DNA from 2 places in the Streptomyces sp. NPDC057854 genome. Region 1 is predicted to be linked to the other one. Evidence: riboswitches for the same ligand, from Rfam matches in the RefSeq annotation. Region 1 holds a riboswitch; the other holds the start of a gene.
The links. Region 1 has a riboswitch for glycine ahead of gcvP (aminomethyl-transferring glycine dehydrogenase). Riboswitches for the same ligand answer to the same signal wherever they lie in the genome.

Region 1 (5,008 bases):
GCCGGGTGACGACGGCGGCCTGAACCGGGGCCGCGCAGCGCCGAGGGCCGGCCCGGAGAAGACACTCCGGACCGGCCCTCTGTCATGCCGTCGCTCAGTGGTCGTACTCGTCCAGCGGCGGGCAGGAGCAGACCAGGTTCCGGTCGCCGAAGGCGCCGTCGATGCGGCGGACCGGCGGCCAGTACTTGTCGGCCTTGGACACGCCGGCCGGGAAGACGGCCGTGTCGCGGTCGTAGGCGTGGTCCCACTCGCCGCCGAGCGCCGCCGCGGTGTGCGGGGCGTTGCGCAGCGGGTTGTCCTCGGCGGGCCACTCGCCGGAGGCGACCTTCTCGATCTCGGCGCGGATCGCGATCATCGTGTCGCAGAAGCGGTCCAGCTCGGCCAGGTCCTCGGACTCGGTCGGCTCGATCATCAGCGTGCCGGCGACCGGGAAGGACATGGTCGGGGCGTGGAAGCCGTAGTCGATCAGGCGCTTGGCGATGTCGTCGACGGTGACGCCGGTCGCCTTGGTCAGCGGGCGCAGGTCGACGATGCACTCGTGGGCGACGAGCCCGGCCGGGCCGGTGTAGAGCACCGGGTAGTGCGGCTCCAGGCGCTTGGCGATGTAGTTCGCCGCGAGGACGGCGACCTGGGTGGCGTGCTTGAGGCCCTCGCCGCCCATCAGGCGGACGTACGACCAGGAGATCGGCAGGATGCCGGCGGAGCCCCACGGGGCGGCCGAGATCGGGCCGACGCCGGTCTCCGGGCCCGCGGTGGGCTGGAGCGGGTGGTTCGGCAGGTACGGGGCGAGGTGCGCGCGCACCGCGACCGGGCCGACGCCGGGGCCGCCGCCGCCGTGCGGGATGCAGAAGGTCTTGTGCAGGTTGAGGTGCGACACGTCGCCGCCGAAGTGGCCCGGCTTGGCGAGGCCGACCAGCGCGTTGAGGTTGGCGCCGTCGACGTACACCTGGCCGCCGGCCTCGTGGACCTCGGCGCAGATGTCGGCGACGTGCTCCTCGAAGACGCCGTGCGTCGACGGGTACGTGATCATGAGCACGGCGAGCTCGTCGCGGTACTGGGCGATCTTGGCGCGCAGGTCCTCGACGTCGACCTCGCCGTCCTCGGCGGTCTTCACGACGACGACCTTCATGCCGGCCATCACCGCGGAGGCGGCGTTGGTGCCGTGCGCGGAGGACGGGATGAGGCACACGGTGCGCTGCTCGTCGCCGTTGGCGCGGTGGTAGGCGCGGACGGCGAGCAGACCGGCCAGCTCGCCCTGCGAGCCGGCGTTGGGCTGGATGGAGACCTTGTCGTAGCCGGTGACCTCGGCCAGGCGCTCCTCCAGCTCGGTGATGAGCGTGGCGTAGCCCTGGGCCTGCTCCATCGGCGCGAAGGGGTGGATCTGGCCGAACTCGGGCCACGTCACCGGCTCCATCTCGGTGGTCGCGTTCAGCTTCATGGTGCAGGAGCCGAGCGGGATCATGCCGCGGTCGAGCGCGTAGTCGCGGTCCGCGAGGCGGCGCAGGTAGCGCAGCATCGAGGTCTCGGAGCGGTGCGCGTGGAAGACCGGGTGGGTGAGGTACGCGTCGGAGCGCAGCAGCGCGGCCGGGAGGGCGTCCTCGGTGGCGGCGTCCAGGGCTTCGACGTCCGCCGTGACGCCGAAGGCGCCCCAGACGGCGGCGAGCTGCTCGCGGCCGGTGGTCTCGTCGCAGGAGGCGGAGACGTGGTCGGCGTCGACGCGGTACAGGTTGACGCCGGCCTCGCGGGCGGCGGCGACGACGGCGTCGGCGCGGCCGGGCACGCGGGCGGTGATCGTGTCGAAGAACGCGCCCTGGGTGAGCTCGACGCCCCCGGCGGTCAGGCCGGCGGCGAGGATCGCGGCGTACCGGTGGGTGCGCTGCGCGATCTGCTTCAGACCGTCCGGACCGTGGTAGACGGCGTACATGCCGGCCATGACGGCGAGGAGCACCTGGGCGGTGCAGATGTTGCTGGTGGCCTTCTCGCGGCGGATGTGCTGCTCGCGGGTCTGGAGGGCGAGACGGTACGCCTTGTTGCCGTCGGCGTCGACGGAGACGCCGACGAGGCGGCCGGGGAGGGAGCGGGCGTGCTTGTCCTGGACGGCCATGTAGCCGGCGTGCGGGCCGCCGAAGCCCATCGGGACGCCGAACCGCTGGGTGGTGCCGACGGCGATGTCGGCGCCGAGCGAGCCGGGCGAGGCGAGCAGGGTGAGCGCGAGCAGGTCGGCGGCGACGGTGACGACCGCGCCGAGCTCGTGGGCGGCGTCGATCAGCGGCTTGATGTCGCGGACCGCGCCGGAGGCGCCGGGGTACTGGAGGAGGACGCCGAAGACGCCGCGCTCGGCGACCTCGGCGGGGATGCCGTCGGACAGGTCCGCGACGACGACCTCGACGCCGGTGGGCTCGGCGCGGGTCTCGATGACGGCGATGGTCTGCGGGAGGGCGTCGGCGTCGACGAGGAAGACGCCGTTCTTCACCTTGCCGACCCGGCGGGAGAGCGCCATGGCCTCGGCGGCGGCGGTGCCCTCGTCGAGGAGGGAGGCGCCGGAGGTCGGCAGACCGGTGAGGTCGGCGACCATCGTCTGGAAGTTGAGCAGCGCCTCCAGGCGGCCCTGCGAGATCTCCGGCTGGTAGGGCGTGTACGCCGTGTACCAGGCCGGGTTCTCCATGACGTTGCGGAGGATGACGGGCGGCGTGAAGGTGCCGTAGTAGCCGAGGCCGATCATCGGGGCGAGGACCTGGTTGCGGCCGGCGAGGGAGCGCAGCTCGGCGAGGACCTCGGCCTCGGTGCGGGCGCCGGGCAGGTCCAGCGCCTCGGCGTTCTTGATGACGTCCGGCACCGCGGCGGCCGTCAGCTCGTCGAGCGAGCCGAACCCGACCTGCGCGAGCATCTTGGCCCGCGCCTCGGCGTCGGGTCCGATGTGCCGCTGCTCGAAGGGAATGCCCTGTTCGAGCTCGGAGAGCGGAGTGCGGTTGGCGGTCATGATGCGGGGGCCTCCTGGTCGTCACGACCTGCGAGGGGCACCACGGCGCGGGTGCCCGGACGGCCTCCCCCTCTGTCATCTCAACCTGAGAGCTTCACCGGCACGCCCGCGGGCACGCCGGCTTTCACCGTCGGTGAGAGCGGGGGCCGTCGGACTCCCGCCCTGCTTTCCAGAGTGACCTCGCCCGCGCGGTACCGGGTGCCTGAGAGATTCCGGGGAGGATTTGCTCCTTCGGCGCCCCCGGAAACCTTCTCCGGAGGACTCTCCCGCACGGTGTCGACAGCCACAGCCAGCCTACCAGCGCGGTTGTCGCCGTCATCGCTCAAGTGGCCGACATCCAGGATGTGCCCTTTCGTAGGGGTGTAGTGCAGTTGCGACCAGTTGGAGGGACCGTGCAGACCGACATCGATCCGCGCAGCCTGATCGGCCGCAAGGCGTTCGACCGGAACGGACACAAGATCGGAACCGTGGACGAGGTGTACCTGGACGACGCGACCGGCGTCCCCGAGTGGGCGGCCGTGCGCACCGGACTGTTCAGCCGGGACGCCTTCGTCCCCCTGGAGCCGAGCGAACTGGCCGACGACGGTCTCCACATCCCCTTCGAGCGCTCCCTCATCAAGGACGCCCCCGACTTCGGCGTGGGCCGTCACCTCTCCCCCGAGCAGGAGCTCCAGCTCTACCGCCATTACCAGCTGACCCTCCCGCCCCCGCCCGCGCAGATCCCGGACTTCGGCCGCCTCGCGGGCCAGGACGACGCCGCGTGACCCCCGCGCCGCCCCGTCGGCGCAGAGTGGTCACTCACCCGTCTGGAGCACCGGGGCGGACGCCTCCGCCCCCGTCACCCCGCCGGGCACCAGCGGCAGCGGGTCCGACGGCTCCAGCTCCGGATCGTCCACGGCGAAGGTCCGCACCCGCCCCGGGGCCGTGGCGCCGGGCTCCTCGAACCGGACCGTGACCCGCCCCAGCCCGCTGCCCTGCACCCAGCCGGCCCCGAGCACCGCGTGCCGCACGTCGTGGCCCGGCGCCCACCGGCGTACCGCGGTCTCGGAGGCGGTCGCCGGCGCGGCGGGCACCACGTCCGCCACATCGGCCGCATCCGCCGCATCCGCCGCACCGGCGACGCCACCGGCTCCGGCCCCCGCCCCGGCCGCAGCGGCCTCGGCCTCCCCCGCCGCCTCCGCCTCGGCCTGGGCGAACAGGTCCTCCTGCGTGTAGTCCGCGAGCCCGCTCACCCCGACCCCCAGCAGCCGCACCCCGCCCGTCGTGTCCACCAGCTCCAGCAGCCGCTCCGCCGCCTCCCGCACCACCAGCGGATCGTCCGTCGGCCCCCGCAGCGTCTCCGACCGGGTCAGCGTCGAGAAGTCGTACCGGCGCACCTTCAGCACGATCGTCCGTCCCGAGTGCCCCGAGCCCCGCAGCCGCGCCACGCACCGCTCCGCCAGCCGCTCCACCTCCAGCCGGATCCGCAGCCGGTCGTGCAGGTCCACGTCGAAGGTGTCCTCCACGGACACCGACTTCGCGTCCCGCTCCGCCACCACGGGCCGGTCGTCGTGCCCCAGCGCCATCCGGTACAGCCCGGCCCCGTGCGACCGCCCCAGGATCCGTACGAGCTCGTCCTCGCCGGCCTCCACGACCTCGGCGACCGTCGTGATCCCGGCCCGCCGCAGATGGTCACCGGTGGCCGGCCCCACTCCGGGGATGATCCGCACCGACCGCGGCGCCAGGAGCGCCCGCTCGGTGCCCGGCTCGATCAGCACGAGACCGTCCGGCTTCGCCTCCTCCGAGGCGATCTTCGCCAGCATCTTCGACCCGGCGAGCCCCACGGACCCGGTCAGCCCGGTCGTCGCCAGGATCTCCGCCCGCAGCCGCTCCCCCACCGCCCGCGCGCTCGCGCTGTCGTCCGCGAGCCCGCCGGCCTCCAGGTCCACGAACGCCTCGTCGAGGCTCAGCGGCTCCACCAGCGGCGACAGCCGCGCCAGCAGCTCCATGACCTGACCGCTGATCGCCCGGTAGAAGGCGAACCGGGGC
Region 2 (5,008 bases), on a different contig from region 1:
CAGCCAGAGCGCCACCGGGTCGTACGCGTCGGAGAGCGCGACCGTCGAGACCGGCAGCCCCTCGGGCACGGCGTTGATCGACTGGCGCATCATCGCCCGCACCTCGTCGACGGTCGCGGCCGAACCGTCGTACAGGTCCAGGCCGATGACCAGGTACGGAGTCCCCAGCGCGGGCTGCACCCAGCCGCGGCGGAGCGAGCGGACGGCCGGCGTCCGGTGCGCGTTCTGGGTGAGCTGGGCGTAGAACTGCGGGATCTCCAGGGCCGGTTCGGAGACCCGGAGCGGTCCGGCGGGCATCCGGTCGAGGCCGGTGGCGATCCGGCGCAGATCGGCCCACGGGATGCCGACGCCGCCGCCGGGCGCGTGCGGGTTGAGCCAGACGCCCCAGCGCTCCGGGTAGAGGGCGCGGGCGATCTCCCGGCCGGTGGTGCGCTCGTGGGCGCGCTGCCAGCCGGAGGCGGCCAGTTCGCCGGGCGAGGTGACGCAGGGCGCGTAGCCGTGGCCGTCGACCTCCATGTTGCCGTACTGGGCCTCCGGCGACCCCGGGGCGCCCTGCCAGAGCAGCATGTACAGCTCGCCGTCGGCCAGGGCGTGCAGCAGCCCCTCGTACGCGTCGTAGCGTCCGGGCGCCACCTGGCGCAGCATGTGCTCGACCTGTCCGGTCGTGGCGCCCCCTGACGCGCTCACCCTGGGTCCCGCCCCTCTGTCCTCGGTGTCGTACGGCTCGGTCACGGCTCGGTTCGGTGGATCGGTCTCGGTCGGTCCAGCTTAGACAGCGCCGGGGTCAGCCGGCGGTGCGCTGGTAGAAGGGGCGCACCCGTTCCAGCATCCAGTCGGCGACCGGGTCCTGGGCCATGTCGAGGAGGATGAGGTTGACCGGCCAGGCGACCTCGACGCGGCCGAGGGCGCGGCCGAGGGCGTCCAGCGGCGCGTTGCGGTCCACGCCGTCCCAGCCGGTGAGCTGGACGCCGACGAAGAGGGCCGGTTCGGTGCCCTCGACGCTGGCGAGGGTGCGGCGGGCGGTGGCGACGACGCCGGTGGCCTCGAACTCGGCGGCAGCGGCGGCGAGGAAGTCGACCGGGTCGTCCTGCCAGTCGGGCTCGAAGAGCCGGACCCGGCCGCCGGTCGCGGGACCGTCGAGGGCGGTGCGGCCGACCCGGCACAGCTCGGCGACGGCGGGCGGCGGCAGCGGGACGCCGACGGTGCCGCCGGGGTTGACGGCGATGCCGAGCTGCGGGGGCAGACCGCGGGCGAAGTCACGGGCGGGGGCGACGGCGAAGGACATGTGCGGGCCGACGCAGGCGAGGAACTGCTCCTGCGAGCTGTAGACCGGCACGTACGCGCCGCCGCCGATCTCCAGAGTGGCGAGGTCCAGGTCGGCGCTGTCGGGGCCGCCGCCGTTGGGCAGCGGGACCCAGACCTGGCTGCGGCCGAGCACCTCGATGAGCCGGCCTCCGGCCGCGGGCTCCCCGAGCGCGGCGGCCAGCGCCTCCTCCAGCTCGTTGCCCGGCCACGTCACGTCCACGGCGGTTCCGTCCCCTTCTCGTACGGCCCTGGTCCCGGCCGTCCCGCAGCACCCTAACGCCGCCCCGCCCCGGCTGTGACCAGAACCCGCCTCCGGGCAGCCGGCGGTCAGCCCGGCTCGCGGAAGCCGATGCGGCGCAGCGCGGTCGCCGCGTCCCGGTCGAGGAGGGTGGCGGAGGCGCAGCCGCGCGGCGGCCGGCCCGCCTCGACGGCGGCGACGAGCCGGCCGACGGCCCTGCGGTGCCGGGCGAAGGCGTACGCGGACACCCCGCGGCCCCGCTCGCGCTGCCCGTCCCGGGCGGTGTCCGGGTCGACGTCGAGGAGGACCATGTGGAGGGCGCGGCCGCGGCGGGCGGCGGCGCGGGCGAGCCAGCCGCGCACCCAGGACTGGGTGCCGCAGTCGTGCACGACGACCCCGGCGCCGGAGCGCAGGGCCCGGTGCAGCCCGGCGTAGTGCGCGATTCGGACCAGCGGGCGGTAGAGCGCGTACGGCAGCAGGCGGGGCATCCGGGCCTCCCAGCGCTCGCGGGTGTCCTGCGAGTCGATGCCGCGGCCCTGGGCGGTGCGCCGCAGCAGGGTGGACTTGCCGCTGCCGGGCAGCCCGGAGACGACGACGACGTCGCCGGCGGCGAAGGTCAGGGCGCGCGGGACGCGCCCGCCGCGGTCGCGCAGGTCCCGCACGACGCGCCCGCGGGCGGTCCGGGCGCGGGCCCGCTGGGCCGGTATGGCGTCGCCGGCGACGACGCCTGAGTGCTGGATCCTCATCGCTGTTCCCCCTGTCGGGCCCCGGGAGACGGACCGGGCGACCTCAGAGACCCTTGCCCACGAAGTGTAAAGAATCGGTAATCCGAGACAAGCGATTTGCGGCGCGGACACCGCGTGCGATGATGTGCGCGCCAGGCGCGCGCAGCGCCGTACAACCGCATACCGGCCGCTCGAATCCGCGCGGGAGAGTTCCGGACCGGCCCTGGGCCGTCCGGGCGCCGAAGGAGCAAGTCCCTCCCTTGAATCTCTCAGGCCCCGTACCGCGTGGATGAGGCAGATCTGAAAAGCGGGACGCCCGTCGTGTCCCCACCCAAGGTGCAAGCCGGGGATGCCCCCGGTGAACCTCTCAGGTTCCATGACAGATGGGGAGGAACGTCCTTGCCTGTCATGTTTTCCGCCTTCGGGACCCGGGAGCCACGTCCATCATGAGCACCACCCCCCGTCTGACCGCCCTCGATGCCGTGCATCGTTCCCTGGGCGCGACCATGACCGACTTCGCCGGCTGGGACATGCCGCTGCGGTACGGCAGCGAGCGCGACGAGCACAACGCCGTCCGCACCAAGGCCGGTCTCTTCGACCTCTCCCACATGGGCGAGATCACCGTCACCGGCCCGCAGGCCGTCGACCTGCTCGACTACGCCCTGGTCGGCAACATCTCCACGGTGGGCAACGGCCGCGCCCGCTACACGATGATCTGCCGGGAGGACGGCGGCATCCTCGACGACCTGATCGTCTACCGCCTCGGCGAGACGGAATACATGGTCGTCGCCAACGCCTCCAATGCCCAGGTCGTCCTGGACGCCCTGACCGAGCGCGCGGCCGGCTTCGACGCCGAGGTCCGCGACGACCGCGACGCGTACGCCCTGATCGCCGTCCAGGGCCCGGAGTCCCCCGGCATCCTGAAGCAGCTCACCGACGCCGACCTGGACGGCCTCAAGTACTACGCGGGCCTCCCCGGCACCGTCGCCGGCGTCCCGGCGCTGATCGCCCGCACCGGCTACACCGGCGAGGACGGCTTCGAGCTGTTCCTGAAGCCGGAGCACGCCGAGGGCGTCTGGAAGGCCCTGACGGAGGCGGGCGCGGGCGCCGGCCTGATCCCGTGCGGCCTGTCCTGCCGCGACACGCTGCGCCTGGAGGCGGGCATGCCGCTGTACGGGCACGAGCTGACCACCTCCCTCACCCCCTTCGACGCCGGTCTCGGCCGGGTCGTGAAGTTCGAGAAGCCGGGCGACTTCGTCGGCCGCAAGGCGCTGGAGGCCGCCGCCGAGCGCGCCGAGACCGCCCCGCCGCGCAAGCTGGTCGGCCTGGTCGCCGAGGGCCGCCGCGTCCCGCGCGCCGGCATGCAGGTCGTCGCGGGCGGCGAGGTCGTCGGCGAGATCACCTCCGGCGCCCCCTCCCCCACGCTCGGCGCGCCGATCGCGATGGCGTACGTCGACGCGGCGCACGCGGCGCCCGGCACCGAGGGCGTGGGCGTGGACATCCGCGGCACCCACGAGCCGTACAAGGTCGTCGCGCTGCCGTTCTACAAGCGCCAGAAGTGACGCGTTCGTCTCGCGAAACGTCTCACCCCGCAAGACCCCCGTACATCCGCACTCCCCCGATCCAGGAGAATCAGGCCATGAGCAACCCCCAGCAGCTTCGCTACAGCAAGGAGCACGAGTGGCTGTCGGCCGTCGAGGACGGCGTCGCCACGGTCGGCATCACCGAGCACGCGGCCAACGCCCTCGGTGACATCGTCTACGTCCAGCTTCCCGCGGTCGGCGACACCGTGACCGAGGGCGAGTCCTGCGGCGAGCTGGAGTCGACCAAGTCCGTCAGCGAGCTGTACGCCCCTGTGTCCGGTGAGGTCGTCGAGGCCAACCAGGACGTCGTGGACGACCCGGCGCTGGTGAACACCGCCCCGTTCGAGGGCGGCTGGCTGTTCAAGGTGCGCCTGTCGGACGAGAGCCAGGCCGAGGCCCTGCTCTCCGCCGACGAGTACACCGCCTTCACCGCAGGCTGACCGAGACCCCCTAGGGATCGCTTCATGTCGCTTCTGAACACTCCCCTCCACGAGCTGGACCCGGACGTCGCCGCCGCCGTCGACGCCGAGCTCCACCGCCAGCAGTCCACCCTCGAGATGATCGCCTCGGAGAACTTCGCTCCGGTCGCGGTCATGGAGGCCCAGGGCTCCGTCCTCACCAACAAGTACGCCGAGGGCTACCCGGGCCGCCGCTACTACGGCGGCTGCGAGCACGTCGACGTGGCCGAGCAGATCGCGATCGACCGGATCAAGGACCTGTTCGGCGCCGAGTACGCCAACGTGCAGCCGCACTCCGGCGCCTCCGCCAACCAGGCCGCGCTCTTCGCGATCGCCCAGCCGGGCGACACGATCCTGGGTCTGGACCTGGCGCACGGCGGCCACCTCACCCACGGCATGCGCCTGAACTTCTCCGGCAAGCAGTTCAACGTGGTCGCGTACCACGTGGACGAGGCCGGCCTGGTCGACATGGCCGAGGTCGAGCGCCTGGCGAAGGAGCACCGCCCGAAGGTGATCATCGCCGGCTGGTCGGCGTACCCGCGCCAGCTGGACTTCGCGGAGTTCCGCCGGATCGCCGACGAGGTCGAGGCGTACCTGTGGGTCGACATGGCCCACTTCGCGGGTCTGGTCGCGGCCGGTCTGCACCCGAACCCGGTCGAGTACGCCGACGTGGTGACCTCCACCACGCACAAGACGCTC

Region 2: linked by a shared signal. The riboswitch ahead of gcvT (glycine cleavage system aminomethyltransferase GcvT) and the one ahead of gcvP (aminomethyl-transferring glycine dehydrogenase) in region 1 are both predicted to bind glycine.

What each region holds. Positions count from the first base shown of each region.
Region 1 covers NZ_JBHVMF010000004.1:299,310-304,317, forward strand. The annotation lists gene ACFVQZ_RS09385 (DUF5999 family protein) at 1-23, shown strand, start outside; gene gcvP (aminomethyl-transferring glycine dehydrogenase) at 95-2,980, opposite strand; glycine riboswitch at 3,160-3,259, opposite strand; gene ACFVQZ_RS09395 (PRC-barrel domain-containing protein) at 3,373-3,744, shown strand; gene ACFVQZ_RS09400 (DNA polymerase IV) at 3,775-5,008, opposite strand, start outside.
Region 2 covers NZ_JBHVMF010000005.1:46,450-51,457, reverse strand. The annotation lists gene ACFVQZ_RS09630 (enhanced serine sensitivity protein SseB C-terminal domain-containing protein) at 1-687, opposite strand, end outside; gene ACFVQZ_RS09625 (enhanced serine sensitivity protein SseB) at 785-1,525, opposite strand; gene ACFVQZ_RS09620 (AAA family ATPase) at 1,633-2,289, opposite strand; glycine riboswitch at 2,461-2,562, shown strand; gene gcvT (glycine cleavage system aminomethyltransferase GcvT) at 2,715-3,830, shown strand; gene gcvH (glycine cleavage system protein GcvH) at 3,908-4,291, shown strand; gene glyA (serine hydroxymethyltransferase) at 4,316-5,008, shown strand, end outside.